DNA from 2 places in the Enterobacter oligotrophicus genome. Region 2 is predicted to be linked to the other one. Evidence: predicted binding sites of a transcription regulator. Region 2 holds the regulator's gene; the other holds the start of a gene.

Region 1 (15,754 bases), 97 kb from region 2:
ATAACGTGCGGACTGCTGACGCGCCGGGCGAGAAAAGGTCTGCCAGCTTTGGGGAATAAACAGGGACGACGGTTTGCGGGTATCGAACGGAATCGCACCCACCATAATCGGATGGGCAATGCCGCTGGCCTTTGCGTTCTGGAAAGCCTGGGCTAATTTTTGCTGGAAATGTCCAGCCGGATCGTCACCGCCAACGGCGGATTCAGAGAAGCGGGTAAAACAGCCTGACGTGGTAAAACTGCGATAGGGCGACATAAAGAAAAAGCTGTCTGATTGCAGCGTGGTCGCGGTGTGCTGGATGTCCTCAGCCAATGACGTATCCATATCATCCTCCTAAAATGATAAAAGCAGTAATAATGATTATCATTTATATTTTCGACGGCTAACCTAATCTTACAGCGCCCCGGTGTCAACCGCAGAGCAAACAACTTGTGCGACTATTGCTTGCATCCCTTCACTGCAATCATGAAAATGAGAAGCATTAACTTCAACAAAAACAGGATGCCGCTCTGTGAAACTTCCCGCCGTTTGCCGTAATGCCCTTCTTTTAACAGGACTTTTTGTTTTAGGACTAACCTCAGCCACCGCCGCTGACTGGCCCCGTCAGGTCACCGACAGCCGTGGGGTTCACACGCTTGAAAGCAAACCGACGCGCATTGTCTCCACCAGCGTGACGTTAACCGGCTCCCTGCTGGCAATCGACGCGCCGGTGGTCGCCAGCGGTGCCACCACGCCAAATAACCGGGTAGCCGATGCCCAGGGCTTCCTGCGCCAGTGGGGCGACATCGCGAAGCAGCGTAAGCTCGCACGTCTGTACATTGGCGAGCCGAGCTCCGAAGCGGTAGCCGCGCAGATGCCGGACCTGATTTTGATCAGCGCCACAGGCGGGGATTCCGCACTGGCGCTCTACGATCAGCTTTCGGCCATCGCCCCGACGCTTATCATCAACTATGACGATAAAAGCTGGCAGGAACTGCTGAAACAGTTGGGGACAATTACCGGTCAGGAAAAACAGGCCGCTGAACGTATTGCCGCATTCGATAAACAACTCGCTCAGGTAAAACAGCAGATGACGCTGCCGCCACAGCCGGTCAACGCAATTGTCTATACTGCCGCCGCACACAGCGCCAACCTGTGGACGGCGGAATCGGCACAGGGCAAGCTGCTGCATCAACTCGGCTTTACGCTGGCTGAGCTGCCTGCTGGCATGAACACCTCACAAAGCCAGGGCAAGCGTCACGACATTATTCAGTTAGGTGGGGAAAATCTGGCGACCGGGCTAAACGGTGAAGGGCTGTTCCTGTTTGCCGGCGATCAAAAAGACGTGGATGCGATCTACGCCAATCCACTTCTGGCACACCTGCCGGCGGTGCAGAACAAGCGCGTCTGGGCATTAGGAACCGAGACGTTCCGCCTGGATTATTACAGCGCGATGCTGGTGTTGCAGCGTTTAAATACAATTTTTAAATAAGTGGCACGTTCCACGTAGGCCCGGTAAGCGCAGCGCCACCGGGCGTTTTGTCGGGTGGCGGCTACGCCTTACCCGACCTACAAGGTCAACACACTCTCCTGCCTGAATCGGCGCAATTCTGCCAACGACATTAATAAAATCACGCCAATAATCGCCAGCACAAACCCGCTGCTGCTCGCCGACGCCACCGGCGTCATGATTGCCCCCAGCCCGCCGAGGATCGCCGCGCCAATCGCATCGCCCGTTACGTTTTGCGCCGTCCACAGGCCGTTAATGCGACCGAGCATCCCTTCCGGAGTCTGGGTCTGGATCAGGGTGTATTGCAGCAGAGAACTGATGGCGCTCAACCAGCCGAAGATCACCAGGCAGATCACGCCCAGCGCCCACACAGGCATCAGGCTGAAGAACCCAATGGCGATAAACGAGGCCAGCGTCGCTACCAGCATGATAAGGCCAGGACGAGCGCTCTGCGCCAGGTTGCCGCTGGTCAGCGCTCCGCACGCCGCGCCAAGCGGAATGGCAGCATACAGCACGCCAATCTCTGAAGCGCTCATCTGCCACTCCCCCGCCAGCGCCGGGTAAAGCACGCGCACGGCGCTCGCCATGGTCAACAGACCGCCGAGCAGCGCAATACCGCCAATCAGTGGATTGCTGAACAGAAAACGAATGGCGGCCATCAGCGACTTGAGCGGATGCTCACGCGGCTGCGGGGGCGGTGGAAGCAGCGGCAGACGCAGCAGCGTTAAGGTGGTGATAAAGGTCCCCGCCGCCGCCAGGCCGTAGTTCCACGCCACGTTGCCGGTCGCCAGCAGCAGGCCGCCAACCATCGGTGAAATCACCGAGCCCAGACGGACGGTAAGCATGGTAATCGCCCCTGCCTGCATCAGGTTTTCACGCCCGACCAGCGCAGGTGTGGCTGCCAGCAACGCCGTCACACCGAGTGAAGCAAAAAAGCCGTCCCACAGCCCCAGGGCATAAATCGCAATTAATGATGGCTCCGGCAGCATCGCGTTCAGACACAGCCCGACAAAACCCACGCCGCAGGTGCCACGCGCCAGCAGGATCAGCTTTTTACGCTCGTATCGGTCTGCCAGCACGCCGCCCACCATCAGCCCGACAAACATCGCCCCGCCGGTCAGGGTGACGGACAAGCCCACCAGCCAGCTGGAGTGGGTCATGGTCTGGATCTGCACCGGTACGGCAACGCCAAGCAGACCGAGGGATAAAATGGAGATAAAACGAGCGATAAAAACCGCTCGAAACGCCGGGTGCGTTTTCAACAGGCTGAGGTTGAGCAGCCAGGATTTTTGATTCATGACAAGGCCTTGAGGTCTAACGATCTACCAATTTCATGGGCGCACATGCTAACATAGCCAAATAAGATAGATAACGATAATTAATATCATTATCACATCATGGATGTTGCTATGTCGTTTTCCTCCTCCACGGTGCGTGCCATTGCCGTACCCGTGTTGTTGCTACTGTTGATCCTTGCGATTGCACTCAGCCTGCTGGTCGGCGCGAAACCGCTGCCCGCATCCGTTATTGTCGATGCGCTCTCCGGTACCTGCCAGAGTGCCGACTGCATCATCGTGCTGGATGCTCGTCTGCCGCGAACCCTTGCTGGCCTGCTGGCCGGTGGTGCGCTCGGGCTTGCCGGTGCCCTGATGCAAACCCTCACCCGCAACCCGCTGGCGGACCCTGGCATTCTCGGCGTGAACTCTGGTGCCAGTTTCGCCATTGTGCTCGGCGCGGCACTGTTTGGTTTCACCTCTCCGTCTGAACAACTGGTGATGGCCTTTTGCGGCGCGCTGGCGGCGTCGCTGGTGGTGGCCTTTACCGGCAGCCAGGGCGGTGGACAGCTCAGCCCGGTACGTCTGACGCTTGCAGGTGTTGCGCTCGCGGCGGTGCTGGAAGGATTATCGAACGGCATCGCTCTGCTTAACCCGGATGTCTACGATCAGTTGCGCTTCTGGCAGGCCGGTTCGCTGGATATCCGCACACTCGAAACCTTAAAAGTGGTTATTGTTCCGGTGATTATCGCCGCCGTCGTGGTGCTGTTTTTAAGCCGCGCGCTGAACAGCCTGAGCCTCGGCAGCGACACCGCTACCGCGCTCGGCAACCGCGTGGCACGCACGCAGTTGATGGGTCTTCTCGCGATCACCGTCCTGTGCGGTAGCGCGACGGCGGTGGTCGGCCCGATTGCCTTTATCGGCCTGATGATGCCGCATATGGCGCGCTGGCTGGTAGGGGCCGATCACCGCTGGTCATTGCCCGTCACGCTGCTGGCAACACCTGCCCTGCTGCTGTTTGCCGATGTGCTGGGCCGTCTTTTGGTGCCCGGTGAACTGCGCGTGTCGGTGGTGAGCGCCTTTATTGGCGCGCCGGTGCTGATCTTCCTGGTGCGGCGTAAACGCGGAGGTGGCGCATGATGGCCCCGTCCCGTCGTTTAGTGACCAGCGTGTCCCTGCTGATTGCCGCCATTGTGCTGCTGGCGGTCTGGAGCCTGCGCAGCGGCGCGGTAACGCTCGATTTTGCCCAGGTCTTTAATGCCCTGCTCGGCAGCGCGCCGCGCAATATCACCCTGGTGGTGACGGAATGGCGGCTGCCGCGTGTGGCGATGGCGATTCTGGTCGGTGCGGCGCTGGGTGTCAGCGGTGCGATTTTCCAGTCGCTGATGCGCAACCCGCTCGGCAGCCCGGACGTGATGGGCCTCAACACGGGGGCCTGGAGCGGCGTACTGGTGGCGATGGTGCTGTTCGGTCAGCACCTGACGGCAATTACCTTTACGGCAATGACTGGCGGCATTTTAACTTCGTTGATTATCTGGCTGCTGGCCTGGCGCAACGGTATCGACACCTTCCGCCTGATCATCATCGGTATCGGCGTGCGCGCCATGCTGATGGCCTTTAACACCTGGCTGTTACTGCAGGCCTCGCTTGAAACTGCGCTCTCCGCCGGGCTGTGGTATGCCGGTTCACTGAACGGCCTGACGTGGGGCAAAACCTGGCCTGCTGCCCCGCTCATTTTACTGATGTTTGTTGGCGCGCTGCTGCTGGTGCGCCGCATGCGCCTGCTGGAAATGGGTGATGACAGCGCCTGTGCGCTGGGCGTCGGCGTTGAGCGCTCGCGCCTGATGTTGATGCTGGTGGCGGTATTACTGACAGCCGCCGCTACCGCCATTGCCGGGCCGATCTCATTTATCGCGCTGGTGGCACCGCACATTGCGCGGCGTCTCAGCGGCACGGCACGCTGGGGCTTAACCCAGGCGGCGCTGTGCGGTGCGTTGTTGTTGCTGGCCGCCGATCTCTGCGCCCAGCAGCTGTTTATGCCTTATCAACTTCCGGTGGGCGTGGTGACCGTCAGCCTCGGCGGGATTTACCTCATCGTGTTGCTCGTTCAGGAGTCACGCAAGAAATGACAGACACAGCATCCCGCTTGCGCGGCGAAAACTTAACCCTCGGCTATGGCAAAAAAATCATTGCCCGCGATTTAAGCGTGGCAATCCCGGATGGTCACTTTACGGCGATTATCGGCCCGAACGGTTGCGGCAAATCGACCCTGCTGCGCACCCTCAGCCGTCTGATGACGCCGGTTGAGGGTTGCGTGTATCTCGACGGCGAGCAGATCCAGCGCTTCGCCAGCAAAGAGGTGGCACGCCGCATTGGGCTGCTGGCGCAAAATGCCACCACGCCGGGCGATATTACGGTGCAGGAGCTGGTCTCGCGCGGGCGCTACCCGCACCAGCCGCTGTTTACCCGCTGGCGCAAAGAGGACGACGAGGCGGTGAATCGGGCGATGCAGGCGACGGGCATTACCGATCTCGCACAGCAAAGCGTGGACACCCTCTCCGGCGGGCAGCGCCAGCGGGCGTGGATCGCGATGGTGCTGGCGCAGGAAACCTCCATCATGCTGCTGGATGAGCCGACAACCTGGCTGGATATCAGCCACCAGATTGACCTGCTGGAGCTGCTGAGCGAACTGAACCGCACGCAGGGGTATACGCTGGCGGCGGTGCTGCATGATTTGAATCAGGCCTGCCGCTACGCCACGCATCTGATTGCACTGCGGGACGGTGAGATTGTGGCGCAGGGCGCGCCGAAAGCGATTGTGACGCCGGAGTTGATCGAGCGGATCTACGGTATGCGCTGCATGATTATTGACGATCCGGTGGCGGGTACGCCGCTGGTGGTGCCGTTGGGTCGGCGGTAATTGCCGGGTGGCGGCTTCGCCTTACCCGGCCTACGTTCGACGTGTAGGCCCGGTAAGCGCAGCGCCACCGGGCATTTTCACTATCCCAAAATCCCCTTCAACACCGGCCCTATCTTCTCAAACGCCTGCGGCGAGATAATATCCACGTGGGCGCAATCCTGGCTGTAAACCTCCAGCTCCCCCACCCACGGAGCCCAGGCCTGCTGCGGGTCCATCGTTCGCGTGCGCTCGGCGACAAACAGCGTTGCTTTGCCGTCGAAGCGTGAGCTGTGCGCCGTGGTAAGTAACCGCACCGCGTCGGCGTAGTTGCCTTCAATGGCGTTAAACAGCTCGCCGGAGCCCTGCCCCTGCTGCGCAGCGATAAACGCCTGGCGTTCGCGTTCGATTTCGGCCAGCACTTCCGGGTCAAGGCCGTTGGCCTCTTTCTCCGCCCAGTTCTGCGTTTCCGGCGGCCAGGTATCCAGCAGGCCGAGGAACGCCACCGCTTCACCCTGCTCGCGCAGACGCGCGGCAATACCCTGCGCCAGCGTGCCGCCGAGTGAATAGCCGAACAGATAATACGGGCCATGCGGTTGTTGTGCGCGCAACGTATTCAGATGGTGCGCGATCACACCATCCAGATCCGCACACTGCTGCATCGGCCCCGCCGGGCGCGGTGACTGAATACCGGTAATCGACCAGCGCGGGCTGAGGTAGCGCGCCAGCACGCTAAACTGCCACGCAAAGCCGGATGCCGGGTGGAAGCAGAACAGCGTCGGGCCGTCGCTTTCGCGCAGCGGCAGGATCGTCTCGTAACCCAGACGCTGTGCCTGCTCATCGCTCATCTGCGAATCCATCAACGCGCTGAGCTTGCCGACCGTCGACGCCACCATAATTTGCCCCGGCGTCACTTTGCGGTCAAACGCACGGCTGAGCTGTGCGGCCAGGCGCATCGCCAGCAGCGAATGTCCGCCGAGGGCAAAGAAATCGGCGTCGATATCGTTCACCTCGCAGCCCAGCAACGCGGTGAACGCCTGCGCCACGGCTACTTCGGTTTCACTTTCCGGCGCACGCCCTGAGGTTTTGCTGGTCAGCTCCGGCAGCGGCAGCGCCTTGCGGTCGAGCTTACCGTTAGCGCTTAACGGCAGTGCGCTGATTTGCAGCAGCACCACCGGCACCATGTGCGGCGGCAGTTGTGCTCTCAGGGAAGCCAGCAGCGCATCGCGATCCAGCGGTAAACCGGATTCGGAGACAACGTATCCCACCAGTTGACGGGCATCCCCACCCGTGGCCGCCGCCTGGTTAAACACGCAGGCGTGTGCCACGGCCTGAGCCACATCCGGCAGCGAAAGCATCGCCCGATCGATTTCGCCCAGCTCAATGCGCTGGCCGCGAATTTTCAGTTGATCGTCGCTGCGGCCTAAATACTCCACCGCGCCGTTATCCAGCCAGCGGGCAACGTCGCCGGTGCGGTACATCCGCTCGCCGGGCGCGAACGGGTCGGCAATAAAGCGGCTCGCCGTGAGATCCGGGCGTCCCAGATACCCCTGCGCCAGCTGAATGCCAGTGAGATAGAGATCCCCCGCCACGCCGAACGGCACCGGTCGCATCATCGCATCCAGAATGCGCAGTCCCGTGTTCCACACCGGGAAGCCAATTGGCACGCTATTACCTGTAACCGCCGCCAGTTCCGGGCCAAACGCCGGATACCAGCTCACATCTACCGCGGCTTCCGTTGGGCCATAGAGGTTATGCAGCGGCGCGTGGGTCAGTTGCTCCCACTCACGGCACAGTTCGGTCGGGAGCGCTTCGCCACTGCAGAACACTTGTTTCAACGTTTTGCAGCAGTCGGCATTTTCCGGCGTCAGCGAGGCAACAAACGCTGCCAGCATTGACGGCACAAAGTGGGTGGTGGTGACGCCGTATTGTGCAAAGAAGCTCTGCATTGCCTGCGGATCGCGGTGTGCGTCCGGCTCGGCCATCACCAGCTTCGCCCCGGCGATAAACGGCCACCAGAATTCCCATACCGATACGTCAAAGCTGCACGGCGTTTTCTGCGCCACCACGTCGCTCGCATCAAGCGGATAGTGATCCTGCATCCACTTCAGGCGGTTAACGATAGCGGTATGCCCGACCATCACCCCTTTCGGACGACCTGTCGAGCCAGAGGTAAAGATGATGTACGCGGTCTGCTCTGGCTTCGCCAGGTGCAGCGGCTCACCGTCCGTTGCAGGTAATAGTGTGTTGTAACTAAACGTCGTTACGGGCAGATCGCTAAAGCGCGGAAGCTGTTCATCGGTAGTAATAAGCAGAGACGGTTTTGCGTCTTCCAGCATCATCCGCAGACGATCGTCCGGGTAACCGGTGTCCAGCGGCAGCCATGCGGCCCCGGCTTCCACGATGCCATGCAGCGCCAGCGTCAGGAACACCGAGCGCGGCAGAGCGACCGCCACGCTGTCGCCCGGCTTCACGCCGCGCTCACGCAGCACGTTTGCCAGTGCGACCACCTGCTCACGCATCTGGCGGTAGTTCAGTTCGATATGTGCATCGGCCAGCGCAGGGGCGTCCGGCGTGTTGCGCGCCTGTTCCGCTACCAGTTCCGCCAGCGTGGTGGACGGTAACGCCAGCCCGGTGTCGTTGATGCGGGCAAGCTGCTGGTATTCCTGCTCAGAAACGGTTTCCACCTCCCCACAGCGCAGGTCCGGGTTCGCTGCAAACTGCGTCAGCATCGCGTTCAGGCGCGCAACGTGGCGGGTGAGCGTCGCGTCATCGTAACGCTGTTTGTTAGCAAGGATTTCAATGCTCAGACCGCCCTGCTCGTCCGGGAACAGCGCCAGCTCAAGGTCGTTAACCGGCCCCGTTGCCAGCGTGTGGGTGATGGCGTCCACACCGTCGATATCCAGCTGATAATCGAAGACTTTGACGTTCAATACCGGCCCGAACAACGCTTCATCGCCTGCGGCACGCCCGCTGTCACGCACGATCTGCTCAGCGTCGTAACGCTGATGGCGGCGCATTTTTTTCAACTGGCTGGACAAACGCAACGCCAGCGCCGGCAGGCTCTCCTGCGGGGCGATATTCACCGCCAGCGGCAACACGTTGAGCACCGGCCCGGTTGCGGTTAACGCCGCTGACCCCATGCGACGCATAAAGATAAACCCGGCGGCATAGTCCAGCCGACCGGTAAGACGGCCAAGCCACAGCGCCACCAGCGCAAGCGCCAGATCGGTACGCTGAACCGGCCCTGCGGCCTGTGCAAGCTGGCTGAAGGCGCGGCTGTCGGCAGTCACTTTCAGGCGCAAGATATCGGTGGTTGCTGCACGCCCTGGCAACGGCGCGGACGAGAGCGATACGGGTGGCGGAAGCTGCCTGCGCTGCTCTGCCCAGAATGCGCCGTCGCGCTGATACGCTTCGCTGTCGCGATAGCGCTGGTACTCGTCCACCACGTCGGCAAACGGTGTAAACGGCGATTCAGGTGCAGGTTCACCCTTTTTCCATGCGCTGTAAATGGCAGCGATCTGGCGGGTAATCGCCGGAAAACTGAAGCCATCTACCAGTAAATGATGATAACGCTGATACCAGTACCAGCGACGCTCGCCCACCTGAATTAACTGGTGAAATGCCAGCGGCTGGCCGCTGTCGACACGCAGGTTCTGATTGAGATCGGCTTCCATCAGTGCCACGGCGTCGTCGTGTGTGTCGGCGCGAACGATTGACGGCTCCGGCAGAGTGATGGACTCGTCCACCCACTGCCACACCTCGCCGTTATCTTCCGTAAAGCGTGTGCGCAGGGTATCGGCCTGCATCATGCCCGCAACAATCGCTTTTGCCAGCAGCGGCGCGTCGATATCGCCTTTCAGTTCGGTATAGTGCGCCACGCTCCAGGCGTTTGGCAGCGAGGAAAGCTGTTCCGCCATCCAGATACCCGGCTGGGCGGCGACGAGAGGAAGACGGTTCATGCGTTTTCCTCCGCAAAGTAAGACGGTTCAAGCGTTTGCCAGTGTCCCGCCAGCCACTGCTGGCACGCTTCCTGAGATTGCGGTTCGCACACCACGCGCCAGCCCGCGGGCAGTTCGCACTGCTGCGGCCACAGGCTGTACTGCCCCTGGTCGTTTTGCAAAATGGCGAACTGTCCCTGCGGATTATCGAAAGGATTGCTGAATTCCATACAGACTCCGTTATTGAATAAGTGGCTGCCAGAGAGCCATCAGCCCCTGCGTCAGCCCACCGCGCCAGCAAAGCGCATCGTGTCCGCCGTCAACCTGACGCCAGATAACCGGTTGCTGTGTGTGTAGTTCGGCGTAAATCGCCTGATTTGCGCGGAAAATAAGTGGCTCATTGCGCCCCGCCTCAAGGACGATGCGCAGCCTGCGTGCGGTTTTTTCACCCGCTTTAAGTTGTTCGATAAGTAGTCCGTCCTGCTGTGCACCGCGGTGCGGCCACCAGTAGGAGCCGGACTGACTGAGCACGCAGCCAAAACGCTGCGGCCAGTTAAGGCCAGCATAGAGTGAAGAAAGCCCGCCAAAACTCTGGCCTGCGACGACCGTCCGGTCAGCGCGGTCGCTGAATGGCGCGAGGGTTTTCACTAGCGGAAGGAGTTCTTCCTGCACCGCCAGCCAGAAATCAGGATTGCAGGGCAGCTCGCGGCTGCGGTGTGCGGTGTCGATCACGTCAATCAGAACGTAAACCGCGGACGGCAGTTTGCCTTCGCTGGTCAGTGACGCCAGGGCAGGCCAGACGGGCATGCTTTCCGCCCAGAACTGACCGTCGAGCAACACGGCCAGCGGACGTTCAGGGCTTTCCTCGCCGGTAGTGAAAATCCACACGCGGCGACGGTTATGCAAACGCTCGCTCTTCCATTCAATACAGACAGGCTGTTTGTATGGTGTATCGGGATGGTTCCAGCCTGGCTGCACCGGTGCGCCGGGCATCTCCAGCGCCGAGACGGCATGGCCGCGCCCGCCACGCCAGCTCTGCGGGTTCAGCGGGTCGGAAACCGCGTGGGGCAGCAGTTTCCGCCAGCCTTCACGCAGCGCCATGCGGTCCGGTTGCTCGCCGTGAAACACCGTATCGGCAAAATCATGTTCGTTATCAGAAGGGATAAAACAGTAGCTTCCGCGCCACGCGGGGCTGAACTCGCCCTGCCAATGCCAGACGTCGGTATCAGGAATACGCTCAAGGGATTGCGGACGGGCATTTTGATGGTGATCGGTCACACCGGTGATATAGATCCAGACGCGCTTCACCGTCGACGTGTTTTGCGTACCCGCCGGGTCACGCCACCAGAACGTCACGCGATAGTTACCCTGAATACCTGTCACGTCCGGGCCGCGTTTCGACTGCCACCAGGCCTCACTTCCCGTTGTTAACGCCGTCACTATAACCTCATGTTTATCGAGTCTTTTTTTGTTGCAAGACAAAAATTATTGATAATATTATTGATAACTATTTGCATTTGCAATAGCGTAGTGCCCGCGCTGTGGGAAGCGCGCTCATAAAATAACCATGCCACGCGTTGTGTGCGCTCGAGGACAGGGCTGCTTACGCAACATGCGGGTGACAACATGCCGCCTCCTCTCCCTTTCGGGAACGGAGACCAGGGGATGCGGCGCGAAAAGCAGGACGTACAATGAATAAGAAGATTCACTCCCTGGCCTTGCTGGTCAACTTAGGGATTTACGGCGTCGCGCTGCCAGCCCTGGCAGACGACACGACTGCCGCCACCGCGCAGCACGAAGACACAATGGTGATCACCGCCGCAGAACAGAACCTGCAGGCACCTGGTGTATCAACCATCACCGCCGACGAAATCCGTAAGAACCCGCCCGCGCGCGACGTTGCCGAAATCATCCGTACCATGCCGGGCGTTAACCTGACCGGTAACTCCACCAGCGGCCAGCGCGGTAACAACCGACAGATTGATATCCGTGGTATGGGCCCGGAAAATACCCTGATCCTGATCGACGGCAAACCGGTCACCAGCCGTAACTCCATCCGCCTGGGCTGGCGCGGCGAGCGTGATACCCGTGGGGATACCGGCTGGGTGCCGCCAGAGATGATCGAACGCATCGAAGTGATCCGTGGCCCGGCCGCCGCCCGTTACGGTAACGGTGCAGCGGGTGGAGTGGTGAATATCATCACCAAAAAATTCGACGACCAGTGGCATGGTTCCTGGAACACCTACCTGAATGCACCAGAACACAAGGACGAAGGTTCAACTAAACGCACCAACTTCAGTCTGAGTGGCCCGCTGGGCGGCGACTTCAGCTTCCGCATGTACGGCAACCTGGACAAAACCCAGGCCGATGCGTGGGACATCAACCAGGGCCACCAGTCTGAGCGTACCGGTACTTACGCCGACACGCTGCCAGCAGGCCGTGAAGGTGTGGAAAACAAAGACATCAACGGCGTGGTGCGCTGGGACTTCGCGCCGATGCAGTCTCTGGAGTTTGAAGCGGGTTACAGCCGCCAGAACAACCTCTACGCGGGCGATACGCAGAACACCAACAACGATAACAGCACCAACGGTCTGGTGAAGAAAAACTACGGTAAAGAGACCAACCGTATCTATCGTCAGAACTTCGCGGTAACCTGGAACGGCGGCTGGGATAACGGCATTACCACCAGCAACTGGGCACAGTACGAACACACCCGTAACTCCCGTCTGGGTGAAGGACTGGCGGGCGGCCTGGAAGGGCTGTTCAACAGCGATAAATTCACCGATACCGATCTGGCTGACGTGATGCTGCACAGCGAGATCAACCTGCCGATTGATTTCCTGGTTAACCAGAACCTGACGCTGGGTACTGAGTGGAACCAGCAGCGCATGAAGGATTCCACCTCCAACACCCAGCCTCAGCAAGGGGGGACGATCCCTGGCATGAGCGACGATCGTAGCCCGTACTCATCGGCGGAGATCTTCTCTCTGTTCGCTGAGAACAACATGGAGCTGACCGACAGCACCATGTTGACGCCGGCGCTGCGTTTTGACCACCACACCATCGTGGGCAACAACTGGAGCCCGTCCCTGAACCTGTCGCAAGGTCTGGGCGATGACTTCACCCTGAAGATGGGTATCGCGCGCGCGTACAAAGCACCAAGCCTGTATCAGACCAACCCGAACTATCTGCTGTACAGCAAAGGCCAGGGTTGCTACGCCAGTTCAGACGGCGTGGGCTGCTACATGATGGGTAACGATGATCTGAAAGCCGAAACCAGCATCAACAAAGAGATTGGCCTGGAGTGGAAACACGACGGCTGGCTGGCGGGTGTGACCTGGTTCCGCAACGACTACCGCGACAAGATTGAAGCGGGCTATGCGCCAATCGGCCAGACCTCCACCAGTAAAGTCACCACCGATATTTATCAGTGGGAAAACGTGCCAAAAGCGGTGGTGGAAGGTCTTGAAGGTTCCCTGAATGTGCCGGTCAGCGACACGATCAACTGGACCAACAACATCACCTACATGCTGCAGAGTAAGAACAAGGAGACGGGCGATCGTCTGTCGATCATTCCGGAGTACACGCTGAACTCAACTGTGAGCTGGCAGGTCCATCAGGATGTGTCGCTGCAGTCCACCTTCACCTGGTACGGCAAGCAGCAGCCGAAGAAATATAACTACAAAGGTCAGCCGGTTACGGGCTCTGAGAAAGACGAAGTCAGCCCGTACAGCATCGTTGGCCTGAGCGCGACCTGGGACGTAACCAAAAACGTCAGCCTGACTGGCGGGATTGATAACGTCTTCGATAAACGTCAGTGGCGTGCAGGTAATGCCCAGACGACGGGGAACACCGCTACTGGCGCGTATATGTACGGTGCAGGTGCCTACACCTACAACGAGCCGGGTCGTACCTGGTACATGAGCGTGAATACGCACTTCTGATAGACTGTAAGCCCTCTTCCCGCGAAGGGGGCTTTTTTCTTATCAGAGGATACGATGCATACCACTCACAGCCTTATCACCCTTGCGGGTTATCGTCTCCATCGAATTGAATTTGATCCCGCAACCTTCACCCACGCAGACCTGCTCTGGTTACCTCATCACACCACGCTCGCCCACGCGGCACCTAAACGCCAGGCGGAGCATCTTGCCGGACGCCTTGCCGCAGCGCATGCCTTGCAGGAGCACGGTATTTCTGCCGTGCCAGCCATTGGCGGCAGCGGCGAACCCTTGTGGCCTGCTGGCATCGCCGGGAGCATTACGCATACGTCCGGCTGCGCGCTGGCTGTGGTGATAAATCGTGCGCGGCAACCTGTCGGTATCGACTGCGAGACGATTTTACCCGCAGAGGAAGCCGAAGAGATTCACGCGGGGATTGTCAGCCCGGAGGAAGCATCGCGCCTGCGTGACAACGCGCTGCCGTTTACCGTCGCCCTGACGCTGACCTTCAGCGCCAAAGAGAGTCTCTTTAAGGCGCTGTTCCCCTGGGTGAATGCCATGATGGGGTTTGACAGCGCTCGCGTCATCGCGCTCGATGCTGAACACCTGACGCTGGCGCTGACTCGCCCGCTGGCAGGGTTTCAGGAGGGCGCAGCGTTTACCCTGCACTGGAAACGCATGGGTGACAACGTTATCACCCTGCTGTGACGCTTTCCTGCCGCTTCGCCTTCATGCTCGTGACCGTGAAAGTCATGACAAACACCAGGGCAAACAGCACCACTATTGTCGGCGCGGGGGCGCTGTCGAGGTAAAACGAGAGGTAAACGCCGCTCAGCGATACCACCACCGAAATCACGGTTGCGACCAGCAGCGCGACGTGAAAGCGCCGGGTCACCAGCACCGCAACGGCACCGGGAGCAATCAGCAGCGATATCGACAGAATAATCCCCACTGCTTTTAGCGTTGCCACAATCGTGAGCGAAACCATGCACAGCAGCCCGTAATGCAGCCAGCGTGTGCGTAAACCGCTCACCTGCGCCTGCTGGTAATCAAAACAAAACAGCAGAAAATCGCGCCATTTCAGGCCAATAATGGCGACAATCAGCGCAGCAACGAGGCCACTTTGCAGGATATCCATTCCGTTAATCCCCAGCATATCGCCGAACAAAATATGGTCGAGATGCACTTCAGGTTTAACGGCGATGTAGAGAATCAACCCGGCGGCGAACATGCCGGAAAAGACGATACCCATAACGGTATCCTGCTTAATTCTGCTGTTATCTTTGAGATACCCCGTGGCAATGGCGCAGAACAGCCCGGCCACGAATGCGCCGAGCGCCAGCGGCAATCCCGCCATCCAGGCGAGTACCACGCCGGGGAATACCGCGTGGCTCATGGCATCGCCCATCAACGCCCAGCCTTTTAGCACCAGAAAAACCGAGAGCAGCGCGCAGGGAATTGCCACCAGCAGGGCAATCACCAGTGCGTTGTTCATGAAGGTAAAGCTGAACGGTTCAAGCAGCAGCGTAATCATATTTCGCCCTCCGGTGCCTGGCGCGCACGGCGTCGGCTTGCCAGAAGGCCATGCACAGGCGCAAAGACAAAGGCCAGCAGAAACAGCAGGGTTTGTGCCACCACGATAATCCCGCCTGTTGCACCGTCCAGATAATAGCTGCACCACGCGCCAAGAAAACTGGTGATGCTGCCAATCGCTACCGCAATCATCAGCAGTCGGGGGAAGCGATCGGTCAGCAGCCAGGCGGTTGCGCCCGGCGTGACCACCAGGCAGATGACGAGGAAAGCGCCGACAGTTTGTAGCGCGGCCACCGTGGAGACCGCCAGTAGCGTGAAAAACATAATTTTCAGACGCGCCGGACGCAACCCAATCGCCCGCGCGTGGTTTTCATCAAAGAAGGTCACCATCAGATCTTTCCATTTCACCAGCAGGATGAGGATCGACACCACACCGATGATCGTCAGTTGCACGATATCCTCCGGCGCGATGGCCAGGATATTGCCCAACACAATGGTCTGAATGTTCACAGAGGTCGGGTTAAGCGACACCATGAACAGGCCAATCCCGAAAAAGGAGGAGAAGATCAGCCCGATGATCGCATCCTGTTTCAGTCGGCTGCGCTGGTTGAGAAACAACATGCTGCCTGCCGCCAGCCCGCCCGATAAAAATGCGCCCAGCGAGAATGGCAGCCCGAGCA
Region 2 (15,754 bases):
GCAATATCAGCAGTCCTGTATGCTGATCACCGTCCAGTGCGAGAATGCACCGGGCGAAAGCACCTGGCAGCACTTTACGCCAAACGGCCCACACGCCTTTTTACCGCTGTTCGATAACTGGGCATCGCTGGTGTGGTACGACAAACCGGTGCGCATTCGCCAGTTGCAGGGGCTCTCTATGGAACAGTTGCAGCGCGAAATTCTGCAGCATTTCCCGAGCCGTTTAGGTTCTGTCACGCCGGTCGCTGCGGGCGCATTCCCACTCACACGACGTCATGCTTTGCAGTATGCCCGTGAAGGGCTGGCGCTGGTGGGCGATGCGGCACACACTATTCATCCGCTGGCCGGGCAGGGGGTGAATCTGGGCTATCGAGATGTCGATGCGTTACTGGACGTTTTGAGCAATGCGCGTGGCCATGCGGAAGCCTGGTCCAGCCATCAGGTTCTGAAACGCTACCAGACGCGGCGTATGGCGGATAACTTTATCATGCAGTCAGGGATGGATCTGTTCTATGCCGGGTTCAGCAATGACTTAGCCCCGGTGCGCATTCTGCGTAATATCGGCTTAATGGCGGCGGAACGCGCCGGTGGTCTGAAACGTCAGGCCCTGAAATACGCCTTAGGACTTTAATCCTTTTTCCCTCTCCCCGTGGGAGAGGGTCAGGGTGAGGGCATCAGGCCGCACAATGCTGAACAACAAAAACAAAAAAACCCGCAGAGCGGGCTTTTTTGTTACTAAGTGGCTGGGGTGCAGGGATTCGAACCCCGGAATGCTGGTATCAGAAACCAGAGCCTTACCGCTTGGCGACACCCCAATTGCGTTAAACAAACTGCTTAACGACTTTTTTAAATTGGCTGGGGTACGAGGATTCGAACCTCGGAATGCTGGTATCAGAAACCAGAGCCTTACCGCTTGGCGATACCCCAACAATTTTTTCTAGCTTACCGAAAAAATCGGTAAATGACTAATTTGGTGGCTACGACGGGATTCGAACCTGTGACCCCATCATTATGAGTGATGTGCTCTAACCAACTGAGCTACGTAGCCAGCACTGCAATCTTCGATGGCTGGGGTACCTGGATTCGAACCAGGGAATGCCGGTATCAAAAACCGGTGCCTTACCGCTTGGCGATACCCCAATAACCGCGGAGAACCGCTAAATCGAAGAAATATGGCTGGGGTACCTGGATTCGAACCAGGGAATGCCGGTATCAAAAACCGGTGCCTTACCGCTTGGCGATACCCCATCCGTGCAACGCTTACCTGGGAATGGTGCGGGAGGCGAGACTTGAACTCGCACACCTTGCGGCGCCAGAACCTAAATCTGGTGCGTCTACCAATTTCGCCACTCCCGCAAAAAAGATGGTGGCTACGACGGGATTCGAACCTGTGACCCCATCATTATGAGTGATGTGCTCTAACCAACTGAGCTACGTAGCCATCTTTTTTTCGCGTTACCTTATCGGCGTTGCGGGGCGCATTATGCGTATAGACCCTTGCAGCGTCAACACCTTTTTCAACGAAAATAGCCGGAATGTGACTGTTTGGTTAGGTTGCGAACAGCGTGGCCGAATATTCGGCAATTATTGGTTATTAATCGATTTTGTGCGGTGAAAAGTAAGGCAAAAAAAAGGCCCCGAAGGGCCTGTGTACAGTTTAAGCGATTACTTATAGGCGGACTGGTGAACGCCTACCGCACGTCCTGAAGGATCGTTCATCGCTTTGAAAGATTCATCCCATTCAATGGCTTTCGCAGAAGAACAGGCGACGGACGGGCCACCCGGCACACATTCGGCGGCGCTCGGAACCGGGAACAGTTCTTCAAAGATCTCACGGTACAAATACGCTTCTTTAGAGCCTGGCGTGTTGTACGGGAAGCGGAAGCTCGCGGTTTCCAACTGTTGGTCGGAAACCTGTTTTGCCGCCACCTCTTTCAAAGTGTCGATCCAGCTGTAGCCAACGCCGTCAGAGAACTGCTCTTTCTGACGCCATGCAACGCTTGCTGGCAGGTAGGATTCGAAACATTCACGCAGGATATGTTTCTCCATTTTACCGTTGCCGCACATTTTGTCCTGCGGGTTGATGCGCATCGCCACATCGAGGAATTTCTTATCCAGGAACGGCACGCGCGCTTCCACGCCCCAGGCGGACATCGCTTTGTTGGCACGCGCACAGTCAAACATATGCAGCGCCTGCAGTTTACGCACGGTTTCTTCATGCAGCTCTTTGGCGTTTGGCGCTTTGTGGAAATAGAGATAGCCGCCAAACACTTCGTCCGAGCCTTCACCGGACAGCACCATCTTAATGCCCATCGCTTTGATCTTACGGGACATTAAATACATCGGCGTGGAGGCGCGGATGGTGGTAACGTCATAGGTTTCAATGTGATAGATCACATCGCGGATCGCATCCAGACCTTCCTGCACGGTGAAATGAATTTCATGGTGCACGGTGCCGAGGTGGTTAGCCACTTCCTGCGCGGCTTTCAGATCCGGTGCACCTTCCAGGCCCACGGCGAAGGAGTGCAGCTGCGGCCACCAGGCTTCAGAGCGTTCCTGATCTTCAACGCGACGGGCAGCGTATTTCTTGGTGATCGCGGAGATCACAGAGGAGTCCAGGCCGCCGGAGAGCAGCACACCGTAAGGCACGTCTGACATCAGGTGGCTTTTCACGGAATCTTCCAGCGCCTGACGCAGCTCGGCTTTGTCCGTGACGTTGTCTTTTACCGCGTCATAATCGAACCAGTCGCGCTGGTAGTACGGGCGGATCTCGCCGTCTTTGCTCCACAGATAGCTGCCTGCCGGGAACTCTTTAATGGTGCGGCAAACCGGCACCAGGGCTTTCATTTCAGACGCGACATAGAAGTTGCCATGCTCGTCGTGGCCCATGTACAGCGGGATGATACCAATATGATCGCGGCCAATCAGGTAGGCGTCTTTTTCGCTGTCGTACAGCGCGAAGGCAAACATGCCCTGCAGGTCGTCCAGGAATTCCGGACCTTTCTCCTGATACAGCGCCAGGATCACTTCACAGTCAGATCCGGTCTGGAACGCGTAGCGATCGCCGTACTCGGCGCGCAGTGCCTGATGGTTATAGATTTCACCGTTCACAGCCAGCGCGTGTGTTTTTTTCTCGTTATACAGCGGCTGTGCACCGGCGTTGACGTCAACAATCGACAGACGTTCATGAGCCAGAATCGCTTTATCGCTGGCGTAAACGCCGGACCAGTCCGGACCGCGGTGGCGCATCAGGCGGGACAGTTCGAGAGCCTTTTTACGCAGTTCACCCGCGTCAGTTTTAATATCCAGTACGCCAAAAATTGAACACATAACCTTCTCCGTTAACCCTGTTGCTTTGTAATGTTGCTTGCTTATGAAAATGCCGCAAAAGGGGGAGGGGGCGCAAGCGTTTTACGGGGAGAAACGAAAATAGTGCAATGGTGATTGCTGAATGTTGAAAAAAGAGTATGACCTGAGTGCTTTTATTGATGATTATGCAATGAATGCTGGTTTCTGTTAGATGGCGTGATGTTTGTTTAGGGCTGAAATGAAGAACCACGCCCTGAGGCGTGGCTCTGAATCAGATCACATCGATTTCGTCGACGGAAGGGTAAATCCAGCTTGGCCGGAACGGCATGGAGTCGATATCGTCGAGCGTCGATACGCCAGAGAGGACCAGTATTGTCTCAAGACCCGCCTGGAATCCGGCCAGAATATCGGTGCGCAGGTTGTCGCCGACAATCACGGTTTCCTCTGAATGGGCCTGCATTTTGTTCAGTGCAGCGCGAATGATCCACGGACTCGGCTTACCAACAAAAAACGGCTTACGACCGGATATTTTTTCGATACCCGCGCAGAGTGCACCGCACGCCGGGTAAAAACCACGGCCATGGGTATCCGGGTTGGTGGCGATGAAACGCGCGCCGTTGGCGACGAAGTACGATGCTTTATGCATCATCTCCCAGTTATAGGAACGCGTTTCGCCCACAATCACAAAGTCCGGGTTCACATCGGTGATGGTAAAACCTGCTTTATACAGCTCGTGGATCAGCGCACCTTCACCGACCACGTAGGCTTTTTTGCCTTCCTGACGCTTCAGGAAATCTGCAGTCGCCATTGCAGAGGTATAAAACACGCTGTCCGGCACGTCGACGCCTGCGGTGGCGAAGCGGTTTGCCAGATCCTGACCAGTCTGGGAAGGGTAGTTCGTGAGCAGAACCAGTGGCATTCCTTTGTCGATGATGCGGTGAAGAAACTCCGCAGCACCCGGCACGGCAACGTTATCGTGCATCAGCACGCCGTCGATATCACAAATTACATTCTTAATGGTCATGGACTTTCCGACATCAAAAAAAGAAGGCGTTACTATAAGACCCGATCAACTTTCCAGCAAATGTTGCAGCAGAATACCGTTGAGCATGGCGCGTTTCACCAGGGCAAAGGCACCAATGGCTGAGCGATGATCCAGCGTTGAGCGCACCACCGGTAAATTCTGACGAAACGCTTTCAGCGCCTGGGTGTTAATGCAGCCTTCAATCGCGGGCAATAGCACTTTTTCGGCTTCGACTATTTCGCCAGCAATCACCACTTTTTGCGGGTTAAACAGGTTGATGGCAATGGCAATGGTTTTACCCAGATGCCGTCCTACCTGCTCGATCACTTCGCAGGCCAGCGCGTCACCTTTGTTGGCGGCCTTGCAGATGGCACCGATCTTACAGTCATCCAGCGTCACGCGGCTTTGGTAGCCCTGTTCCAGCAGATGTCGGACCCGATGTTCAATCGCCGCGTTAGCGGCAACGGTTTCGAGGCAGCCAAAGTTTCCGCAGTGACAACGTTCGCCAAGCGGCTCGACCTGAATGTGGCCGATCTCGCCCACGTTGCCGTTGCGACCGATAAAAATCCGCCCGTTAGAAATAATCCCTGCGCCCGTACCACGGTGAACGCGCACCAGAATAGAGTCTTCACAGTCCTGGCTCGCACCAAAGTAGTGCTCTGCCAGCGCCAGCGAGCGGATATCGTGACCGACAAAGCAGGTCACCTTAAAGCGCTTTTCCAGCGCGTCGACCAGCCCCCAGTTCTCCACCTGAATATGCGGCATGTAGCGAATGACGCCGCTTTCAGGGTCGACCAGGCCCGGCAGGATCACCGAGATGGCAATGAGTTCGCGGATCTTGCGCTGACAGCTTTCGATAAACAGCGCAATGGTATTCAGCAGCGCGTGTTCCAGCGTCTCCTGGGTACGCTCCGGAAGCGGGTAGTGCTCTTCAGCGATGGCTTTGCTGCTCAGATCGTAAAGCGTAAGCGTGGTGTCATGGCGACCAAGACGGACGCCAATGGCCTGAAAATTGCGGGTTTCGGTGATAATGGAGATCGCGCGGCGACCCCCGGTGGAGGCCTGCTGATCGACTTCTTTGATCAGGCCGCGCTCAATAAGCTGACGTGTAATTTTTGTCACGCTGGCGGGAGCAAGCTGGCTTTGTTCGGCTATCTGAATGCGCGAGATTGGCCCGTGTTGGTCAATCAGGCGATAAACTGCCGCGCTGTTAAGTTGTTTAACGAGATCGACATTACCGATTTGAGCTTGTCCGCCTGGTGTCATACTTTTACTTACTCAGTGACGACCTCGTTACCATTAACGATGGTCTTAATAATTTTATAATCGTGTGTGAATGCCGTCAGGTTTGCAACCATACCCGGTGCAATGCCGCCCAGCTGTTTATCTACGCCCATTGCGCGCGCCGGATAAAGCGTTGCCATACGCAGCACTTCATCAAGTGCGATGCCGCAATGCTCAACCAGGTTACGCACCCCTTCGATCATCGTCAGGGCAGAACCGCTCAGCGTGCCATTCTCATCCACACACAGTCCATTACGGTAGTATATTGTTTTACCAGCAAAAATGAACTGGTCAATATTTGCCCCTGCCGGTGCGGTTGCATCCGTCACCAGGCACAGCTTGTCACCTTTCAGACGTTTAGCGTTGCGGATGTTGGTGTAATCGACGTGCAAGCCATCAGCAATAATGCCGCAATAGACGTCTGGCTCATCCAGAATAGCCCCAACCAGCCCCGGTTCACGGCCGGTGATATACGGCATGGCGTTGTACAGGTGGGTCGCAAACGTAATGCCTGCGCGGAAACCGGCTTTCGCTTCTTTCAGCGTGGCGTTTGAGTGGCCCGCTGAAACCACAATCCCGGCGGCAGCCAGTTTGCTGATGACGTCAGTGCCGGTCATCTCAGGTGCCAGCGTCACTTTGGTGATCACGTCGGCGTTGGCGCACAGGTAATCAACCAGCCCGGTATCCGGCTTACGCACGTAGTTCGGGTTGTGGGTGCCTTTCTTGACCATGTTCAGCCATGGTCCTTCAAGGTGCAGGCCCAGCGCCTGATTCGGATGTTTTGCCAGGTATTCACGCATTACGCGGATACCCTGTTTCATCAGGTCATCGCTGCTGGTAATCAGGGTTGGCAGATAGCTGGTACAGCCCGATTTTTCGTTGGCTTTCTGCATGATTTCCAGCGTTTCGACCGTCACCGCTTCAGCAGTATCGTTAAACTGCACACCGCCGCAACCGTTAAGCTGAACGTCGATAAAACCGGGGGAGATCGTTGCTCCATTGAGTGAGCGCTGTTCTATCTCCGGCGGCAGTTCGGCCAGCGGGCAAACACGTTCAATCAGGCCATTCGCGATCACAATCGCATGGTCATCCAGAATTTCATGGCCGGTATAAATCCGACCGTGGGTTAAAGCGTACATAACGACCCCCGGTTTAAAAAATGCGACCGCCTCTGCATAAAGAGGCGGTAATTCAATTACAGACCTTTGATGCTCTCAGCTTCTAACTCGTTGAAGTATTTCAGCGTTTTCACTTTCAGTTCCATCGTGGACGGTTCGTCACACACGATGACTGATTTCGGATGCAGCTGCAGGCAACTGATGGTCCACATGTGATTAACGTTGCCTTCAACGGCTGCCTGGAGCGCCTGCGCTTTCACGCCGCCCAGCACCAGAATCATCACCTCTTCGGCATCCAGCAGGGTGCCCACGCCAACGGTCAGGGCGTATTTTGGAACCTGATTTACGTCGCCGTCAAAGAAACGGGAGTTTGCCACGCGGGTGTCATGGGTCAGCGTTTTAATACGGGTACGGGAAGCCAGAGAGGATGCAGGCTCGTTAAACGCGATATGACCATCGTTACCCACGCCACCCATGAAGAGATGGATTTTGCCGTAAGAGCGGATTTTTTCTTCATACTGACGGCATTCTGCGTCAATATCAGGCGCATTACCATTCAGCAGGTTAATGTTTTCCGCCGGGATATCAACGTGATCAAAGAAATTGCGGTGCATAAAGCTGTGGTAGCTTTCAGGATGTTCCTTTGGCAGGCCAACATATTCGTCCATGTTGAACGTCACAACATGTTTGAAGCTAACCTGGCCCGCTTTGTGCATTTCAACCAGAGCTTTGTAAGCTGTCAGTGGCGTACCACCGGTTGGAAGACCCAGTACGAAAGGGCGATCTGCAGTCGGTTTGAACGCATTAATGCGGTTAACGATATGGCGAGCGGCCCATTTACCGACTTGTTCAGCAGTTGCCAGGGGAATCAGTCTCATTGTTCACCTCAAGAGTTAAAGTAAAAGTGTGGGCGGATGACAGCGGAACCTGATACTTAAGCGTAACCTGGAAACTTTCAGGCCGGATCAATCCGTCTTGATTTTTTGAATGATAAAATAAGTTTTCGCTGTTAGCCAGTGAAAGGGAGGGTTATTAACGATATTTGGTGACAAAAATCACAAAAAGTACGCGTTTAATTTGCGATACGAATTAATTTTTCACACACTCACAATGCCAGTGAATCATCAACCGTATCTATAGGTTAGTGACACAATAAAAACACAGCTGAGAATGTGCCTTAAATGGGGTCTCATAGGGGGAAGAAAGTGAGTATTCTAGGTTATTTACAAAAGGTTGGCCGCGCGCTTATGGTGCCGGTCGCCACGCTGCCAGCGGCAGCGATATTAATGGGTGTCGGTTACTGGATTGACCCGGTTGGCTGGGGTGGGGACAATGCATTAGCGGCGTTCTTCATTAAGTCCGGTTCTGCCATCATCGACAACATGTCTGTACTGTTTGCCATTGGTGTGGCTTATGGTATGTCCAAAGATAAAGACGGTGCTGCGGCGCTGACAGGCTTCGTGGGCTTCCTGGTGTTGACCACGCTCTGTTCTCCGGCTGCGGTTTCCATGATCCAGAAGATCCCGGCGGACCAGGTTCCGGCCGCGTTCGGTAAGATCAGCAACCAGTTCGTGGGTATCCTCGTCGGTATTATCTCTGCGGAATTGTACAACCGCTTCAGCAGTGTCGAGCTGCCTAAAGCGCTGTCGTTCTTCAGCGGTCGCCGTCTGGTGCCGATTCTGACCTCTTTCGTGATGATCTTCGTTGCGTTCATCCTGATGTACATCTGGCCGGTGATCTTCGACGGTCTGGTGAACTTTGGTGAACACATCCAGAAACTGGGTTCTGTCGGTGCGGGCGTGTACGCGTTCTTCAACCGTCTGCTGATCCCGGTTGGTCTGCACCATGCGCTGAACTCCGTATTCTGGTTCGACGTTGCCGGTATTAACGATATTCCTAACTTCCTGGGTGGCGCTCAGTCCATCGAAGCCGGTAAAGCGGTTGTCGGTATCACGGGCCGTTACCAGGCGGGCTTCTTCCCAATCATGATGTTCGGCCTGCCGGGTGCAGCGCTGGCTATCTACCACTGTGCGCGTCCTGAGAACAAAGCAAAAGTGCTGGGTATCATGATGGCCGGTGCATTTGCCGCCTTCTTTACCGGGATCACCGAGCCGCTGGAATTCTCCTTCATGTTCGTTGCTCCGGTTCTGTATGTGATCCACGCCGTGCTGACCGGTATCTCCGTGTTCATCGCCGCAAGCATGCAGTGGATTGCGGGCTTCGGCTTCAGCGCGGGTCTGGTGGATATGGTGCTTTCTTCCCGTAACCCGCTGGCAACGCACTGGTGGATGCTGATCCCACAAGGTCTGGTGTTCTTCGTTATTTACTATGTTGTGTTCCGTTTCACCATCACCAAATTCAACCTGATGACGCCGGGCCGTGAGCTGGCTGTAGCCGGTAGCGAAGCGGATGGTCAGGACGTGAATGTGAGCGTGGATAAAGACCAGGACGTAGCAGGTCTGGCGCGTCAGTACATTGCTGCGGTAGGCGGTTCTGACAACCTGACCGGTATTGATGCCTGTATCACCCGTCTGCGTCTGAACGTGAAAGACTCTTCCCTGGTGAACGAAGCACTGGCAAAACGTCTGGGCGCATCTGGTGTTATCCGTCTGAACAAAACCAGCGTGCAGATTATCGTGGGCTTTGTGGCAGAAAAAATTGCTAACGCCATGAAAACCACCGGCCCGGTAGCCGCTGCGGAAGCGTCTGCAGCGCCTGCTGCTGCACCAACTGCGGCAAAACCACAGGCTGTGCCAAATGCAACGACCATCGCCGCGCTGGTTTCTCCAGTTACCGGTGAGGTGGTTGCCATCGAACAGGTGCCTGACGAAGCGTTTGCCAGCAAAGCGGTGGGTGACGGTGTGGCTGTGAAACCAACGGATAAAACCGTGGTGTCCCCGGCAGCCGGGACTATCGTGAAAATCTTCAACACCAACCACGCGTTCTGCCTCGAAACTGAAAAAGGCGCGGAGATCGTTGTCCACATGGGCATTGATACCGTGGCACTGAACGGTCAGGGCTTTACCCGCCTGGTGGAAGAGGGCGCGGAAGTGGTCGCAGGCCAGCCGATTCTGGAAATGGATCTGGACTTCCTGAACGCCAACGCGCGCTCCATGATTAGCCCGGTGGTATGCAGCAACATCGACGACTTCAGCGGCCTGGTGATTCAGGCGAAAGGCGAGGTGGTTGCGGGTCAAACGCCACTGTATGAGATTAAAGGCAAGTAATCGCTCCTGAGTAGAGTCATGCCTTAAGCGGCGGGGGAGATCCTCCGCCGCTTTTTTTTGCAGCAAATGCCCCCATTATTTTCTCAAGAGCCGTTTTAAGGGTTGTCACTACGTCCGGCTTATAAGATCATATGCCGTTATACGTTGTTTACGCTTTGAGGAATCCACGATGAGTGAGGCAGAAGCCCGCCCGAGTAACTTTATTCGTCAGATCATCGATGAAGATCTGGCCAGTGGTAAGCACACCACAGTGCATACGCGTTTCCCGCCGGAGCCGAATGGCTACCTGCATATCGGGCACGCAAAATCGATCTGCCTGAACTTTGGTATTGCGCAAGACTACCAGGGCCAGTGCAACCTGCGTTTCGATGACACCAACCCAGTAAAAGAAGACATCGAATACGTTGAGTCCATCAAGAATGACGTGCAATGGCTGGGCTTCAACTGGTCTGGTGATATCTGCTACTCCTCTGACTATTTTGATCAGCTGTATGCCTACGCGGTTGAACTGATCAACAAAGGTCTGGCGTATGTCGACGAACTCTCTGCAGATGAGATCCGCGAATACCGTGGTTCACTGACCGCGCCGGGTAAAAACAGCCCGTACCGCGATCGCAGCGTGGAAGAGAACCTGGCGCTGTTTGAAAAAATGCGTGCCGGTGGCTTCGAAGAAGGCAAAGCGTGCCTGCGTGCCAAAATCGACATGGCGTCTCCGTTTATCGTGATGCGCGATCCGGTGCTGTACCGCATTAAGTTTGCAGAACACCACCAGACCGGGAACAAGTGGTGCATCTACCCGATGTACGACTTCACCCACTGCATCAGCGATGCGCTGGAGGGCATTACGCACTCCCTGTGTACGCTGGAGTTCCAGGACAACCGTCGTCTGTACGACTGGGTGCTGGATAACATCACCATTCCTGTGCATCCGCGTCAGTACGAGTTCTCTCGTCTGAATCTGGAATACACCGTGATGTCCAAGCGTAAGCTGAACCTGCTGGTGACCGACAAGCACGTTGAAGGCTGGGACGACCCACGTATGCCGACCATCTCCGGTCTGCGTCGCCGTGGTTATACCTCTGCCTCTATTCGTGAGTTCTGCAAGCGTATCGGCGTCACCAAACAGGACAACACCATTGAGATCGCGTCTCTGGAGTCCTGCATTCGTGAAGACCTGAACGAAAACGCGCCGCGTGCAATGGCCGTTATCGACCCGGTGAAACTGGTTATCGAAAACTACCCGCAGGGTGAGAGCGAGCTGGTTTCCATGCCTAACCATCCGAGCAAGCCAGAGATGGGAACGCGCGATGTGCCGTTCAGCGGTGAGATCTGGATCGATCGTGCTGACTTCCGCGAAGAAGCGAACAAACAGTACAAGCGTCTGGTGCTGGGCAAAGAAGTGCGTCTGCGTAACGCCTACGTGATCAAAGCCGAGCGCGTGGAGAAAGATGCAGAAGGGAATATCACTACCATCTTCTGTACTTACGATGCCGACACGTTGAGCAAAGATCCCGCCGATGGCCGTAAAGTGAAAGGCGTTATCCACTGGGTAAGCGCGACGCATGCGCTGCCAGTTGAGATTCGTCTGTACGATCGTCTGTTCAGCGTGCCTAACCCTGGTGCTGCGGAAGACTTCCTGGCGACCATCAATCCGGAATCACTGGTGATCAAACAGGGTTATGCGGAACCGTCCCTGAAAGCGGCCGAAGCCGGTAAAGCGTTCCAGTTTGAACGCGAAGGTTACTTCTGCCTGGACAGCCGTCACAGCACCGCTGAGAAACCGGTATTTAACCGTACCGTCGGCCTGCGTGATACCTGGGCGAAGATTGGCGAATAATATCGCAGCCGTGGTCAATGAGAAACAAACGCCGCTTATCGCGGCGTTTTTTTATTTAACGATCATGCTGTTAAAGCCGTACATAAATATTGCAGGTCAAAATATCTGGTCAATGTGGTGCTACTTATTTTTTTAAAAAAAGTTTTTATTTTTGCGAAAATGCTTAAGGCTCAACAATACGGGCTTACTTCAGGCGTTACTCACTGAAATATATTGTTTTCCCCCCGCCAATCCTCGCTTTCTGATAAATGTTACAAAGCACTACGAATTATGTGCACTTCGTCATAATCCTGACTTTTGCCCACTGAAAAGCGTTGATAATTCGCGTCGCGAAAAATAACCTAAAGACGGTAGTTAATTCGAGGGTATTTATAACTGCCCCTGACCATCAGGTCTTTTATATTTCCGCCGTTTTAGGCGTTTTAATTCGTCAAAGAGGAATAATCTATGCGTACGTTCAGTGGCAAACGTAGTGCGCTGGCGCTGGCTATCGCCGGTGTGACAGCAATGTCGGGCCTGGTGGTTGCACCAGAGGCAAAAGCAGCAGGTTTTATCGAAGATTCTACCCTTACGGGCGGGATCTATTACTGGCAGCGTGAACGTGACCGTAAAGACGTCACTGAAGACAAATACAAAACCAACCTTTCTCACTCCACCTGGAACGCCAACCTGGATTTCCAGTCGGGTTATGCGGCGGATATGTTCGGTCTGGATATTGCTGCATTCACCGCCATTGAAATGGCCGAAAACGGCGACAGCGGTCACCCGAACGAAATTGCATTCTCCTCCAGCAACAAAGCCTATGATGAAGACTGGTCCGGGGATAAAAGCGGTATCAGCCTGTATAAGGCAGCAGCGAAATTCAAATATGGCCCGGTATGGGCGCGTGGTGGTTATATTCAGCCAACTGGTCAGACACTGTTAGCCCCGCACTGGAGCTTTATGCCAGGGACCTATCAGGGTGCTGAAGCTGGCGCTAATTTTGATTACGGCGATGCGGGTGCGTTGAGCTTCTCCTATATGTGGACCAACGAGTACAAAGCACCGTGGCACATCGAAATGGACAAGTTCTACCAGAACGATAAAAAGACCAAAGTGGAATATCTCCACTCGCTGGGCGCGAAGTATGATTTCAAGAACGATCTGGTACTTGAAGCTGCATTCGGTCAGGCTGAAGGCTATATCGATCAATATTTTGCCAAAGCCAGCTACAAATTTGATATCGCGGGTAGCCCGCTGAGCACCAGCTATCAGTTCTACGGTACGCGTGATAAAGCCAGCAACGGCACCGTCAATGATATTTACGACGGCACCGCATGGCTGCAGGCGCTGACTTTCGGCTATAAGGTCGGCCAGGTTGATTTACGTCTGGAAGGGACATGGGTGAAAGCAGAAGGGCAGCAGGGCTACTTCCTGCAGCGTATGACCCCAACCTACGCCTCCTCTAACGCTCGTCTGGATATCTGGTGGGATAACCGCTCCGACTTCAACGCCGACGGCGAAAAAGCGGTCTTCTTCGGCGCGATGTATGACCTGAAAAACTGGAACCTGCCAGGCTGGGCAGTGGGTGCCTCTTACGCTTACGCCTGGGACGCGAAGCCTGCGGATATGGCAACACCGGATGCGTACTACGATCCAAACTACCGTCTGAAAGAGTCCTCCTACAGTCTGGATGCCATCTATACCCTGCAGGAGGGGCGTGCGAAAGGCACCATGTTCAAACTGCACTTCACGCAGTACGACAACCATTCTGATATCCCAAGCTATGCGGGCGGTTACGGCAACATCTTCCAGGATGAACGTGACGTGAAATTTATGGTTATCGCGCCATTCACTATCTTCTGATGAACGCTCCGGCGGGCTGAGTCCCGCCGGGATGGAGACTGAACATGATGAAAAAAATTATCGTCGTCGCGTTGCTGGCATCAGGGCTGGCGGCATGCGCTCAGCCTCAGGCACCGAAAGAGGATTCGCGTCTTAAAGAAGCGTATAGCGCCTGTATCAATACCGCTGAGGGATCGCCGGATAAAATCGAAGCCTGCCAGAGCGTGCTGAATGTGCTTAAGAAAGAGAAAGCGCATGAACAGTTTGCGACGCAGGAAAACATTCGCGTGATGGATTACCAGGCCTGTATTCAGGCACGTAAAACGGGTAACGATCAGGAAGTGGCGAAGCGTTGCGATAAAATCTGGCAGGAGATCCGCAGCAACAACAACTAATAAGCCGTTTTTACGCCCGGTGGCGCTGCGCTTACGGGACCTGCAAAGGTGTCACAGCCCGTAGGCCCGGTAAGCGCAGCGCCACCGGGCTTTTTATTGCCATAAAACAGGCAAAAAAAAGCCAACCTTTCGGCTGGCTCAGAGTATAAACACTACTTTATTTCGCATCGTGCGCATGTTCATCTTCGCGGCAATCGCCTTCTGCACAGTGACCATACAGGTACAGGCTGTGGTTGGTCAGGCGAATGCCATGACGAGCGGCAATTTCACGCTGGCGCGCTTCGATAGAATCATCGCTAAATTCAATGACCTTGCCGCAATCGAGGCAGATCAGGTGATCGTGGTGGTGCTGCTGGGTCAGTTCGAAAACAGATTTACCGCCTTCGAAATTATGACGGGTGACAATGCCCGCGTCATCGAACTGGTTCAGCACGCGATAAACGGTTGCCAGCCCAATCTCTTCACCCATGTCGATAAGACGCTTGTAAAGGTCTTCCGCACTGACATGGTGATTGTCTGGCCCCTGAAGCACTTCAAGGATTTTTAACCGAGGAAGCGTAACTTTCAGGCCAGCCTTCTTTAATGCGGTATTGTTGTCAGTCATGCGGAATCTGTCCTGTTGCTAAACGATTCACTTCTAAAGAAGAAGTGACAGAAAATGCACTTGGGATGATGCGTCTCATTATAGAACTGCCATGGCTAAATGAAAACTGCAAGTCTCAAGCAAAGTATGCTTATAAAAACGTGGTATCACCAACAAACTTGTTCGATGGCACCCACTTTTTACCGGGGGATATTGTACAGGTCTGAGCGAAAAAGTTAAAAGTTTGTAGCAATTAATTTAATCGGTTTTACCTGGAAACGGGCGCAACCGGAGTCGCGCCGCAGAGAAATCAGGCGTTAAGAATGTCGTCCAGATTCAGTTCTTCGCGGACCTGCTTAACCCATTTCTCAACACGCTCAGCCGTCAGTTCTGGCTGGCGGTCCTCGTCAATAGCCAGGCCAACGAAGTGATCGTCGTCTGCCAGGCCTTTAGAGGCTTCAAAGTGATAGCCTGCCGTTGGCCAGTGACCCACAATAGCCGCACCGCGTGGTTCAATGATGTCGCGGATAGTGCCCAGCGCGTCACAGAAATACTCAGCGTAGTCTTCCTGATCGCCACAGCCGAACAGGGCAACCAGTTTGCCGTTGAAATCCACTTCTTCCAGGGTTGGGAAGAAATCGTCCCAGTCACACTGCGCTTCACCGTAATACCAGGTCGGGATACCCAGCAGCAGGATGTCATAGCCCTCGAGATCTTCTTTGCTGCTCTTGGCGATGTCATGCACATCGGCAACGTCTTTACCGAGCTGTTTTTGAATGTTTTTTGCGATATTTTCGGTATTGCCGGTATCACTGCCGAAGAAAATGCCGATAATTGCCATGAGTAAAATAACCTCTTGAAACTTAATGGTATGGTGGCGCAATTTGTCCACGGATAAGGGCAATAATAGCAGAACTGGCAACCCTGCGGAAACAGCTATCGCGCAGGACTGCACTCTGTGCTACATGAAAAGGGTGATAAAGGGGATTTTCAGACTTATGCCTTGCTGTGCATCATCTCAAGTTGAGCAATTAACATCTCTTCAATCAGCTCGCTGCGGCTGATGTCACGGGCGTTCGCCAGCGCATTAAGCGCATCGACGGCATCGGCGTTGAGCTTCAGTTCGACACGCTTAAGCCCACGATTTTTATCG

Evidence for each region. The regulator Fur, encoded in region 2, represses iron uptake genes when iron is present. The targets are predictions, from matches to a motif close to ATAATAATGAGAACNACTATCAA.
Region 1: the regulator Fur is predicted to act here: its motif matches at 11,095-11,117, upstream of fes (enterochelin esterase).

The regions. Positions count from the first base shown of each region.
Region 1 covers NZ_AP019007.1:3,738,819-3,754,572, reverse strand. Annotated here, with positions in the region: gene entC (isochorismate synthase EntC) at 1-324, opposite strand, end outside; gene fepB (Fe2+-enterobactin ABC transporter substrate-binding protein) at 512-1,471, shown strand; gene entS (enterobactin transporter EntS) at 1,549-2,787, opposite strand; gene fepD (Fe(3+)-siderophore ABC transporter permease) at 2,899-3,903, shown strand; gene fepG (iron-enterobactin ABC transporter permease) at 3,903-4,892, shown strand; gene fepC (iron-enterobactin ABC transporter ATP-binding protein) at 4,889-5,683, shown strand; gene entF (enterobactin non-ribosomal peptide synthetase EntF) at 5,764-9,621, opposite strand; gene EoCCA6_RS17910 (MbtH family protein) at 9,618-9,830, opposite strand; gene fes (enterochelin esterase) at 9,841-11,040, opposite strand; gene EoCCA6_RS17900 (TonB-dependent siderophore receptor) at 11,292-13,544, shown strand; gene entD (enterobactin synthase subunit EntD) at 13,599-14,249, shown strand; gene EoCCA6_RS17890 (metal ABC transporter permease) at 14,236-15,075, opposite strand; gene sitC (iron/manganese ABC transporter permease subunit SitC) at 15,072-15,754, opposite strand, start outside.
Region 2 covers NZ_AP019007.1:3,835,387-3,851,140, forward strand. Annotated here, with positions in the region: gene ubiF (3-demethoxyubiquinol 3-hydroxylase) at 1-631, shown strand, start outside; tRNA gene EoCCA6_RS18350 (tRNA-Gln) at 741-815, opposite strand; tRNA gene EoCCA6_RS18355 (tRNA-Gln) at 853-927, opposite strand; tRNA gene EoCCA6_RS18360 (tRNA-Met) at 972-1,048, opposite strand; tRNA gene EoCCA6_RS18365 (tRNA-Gln) at 1,066-1,140, opposite strand; tRNA gene EoCCA6_RS18370 (tRNA-Gln) at 1,174-1,248, opposite strand; tRNA gene EoCCA6_RS18375 (tRNA-Leu) at 1,272-1,356, opposite strand; tRNA gene EoCCA6_RS18380 (tRNA-Met) at 1,365-1,441, opposite strand; gene asnB (asparagine synthase B) at 1,666-3,330, opposite strand; gene nagD (ribonucleotide monophosphatase NagD) at 3,581-4,333, opposite strand; gene nagC (DNA-binding transcriptional regulator NagC) at 4,379-5,599, opposite strand; gene nagA (N-acetylglucosamine-6-phosphate deacetylase) at 5,608-6,756, opposite strand; gene nagB (glucosamine-6-phosphate deaminase) at 6,813-7,613, opposite strand; gene nagE (N-acetylglucosamine-specific PTS transporter subunit IIBC) at 7,941-9,962, shown strand; gene glnS (glutamine--tRNA ligase) at 10,132-11,799, shown strand; gene chiP (chitoporin ChiP) at 12,247-13,644, shown strand; gene chiQ (ChiQ/YbfN family lipoprotein) at 13,692-14,018, shown strand; gene fur (ferric iron uptake transcriptional regulator) at 14,176-14,622, opposite strand; gene fldA (flavodoxin FldA) at 14,912-15,442, opposite strand; gene ybfE (LexA regulated protein) at 15,598-15,754, opposite strand, start outside.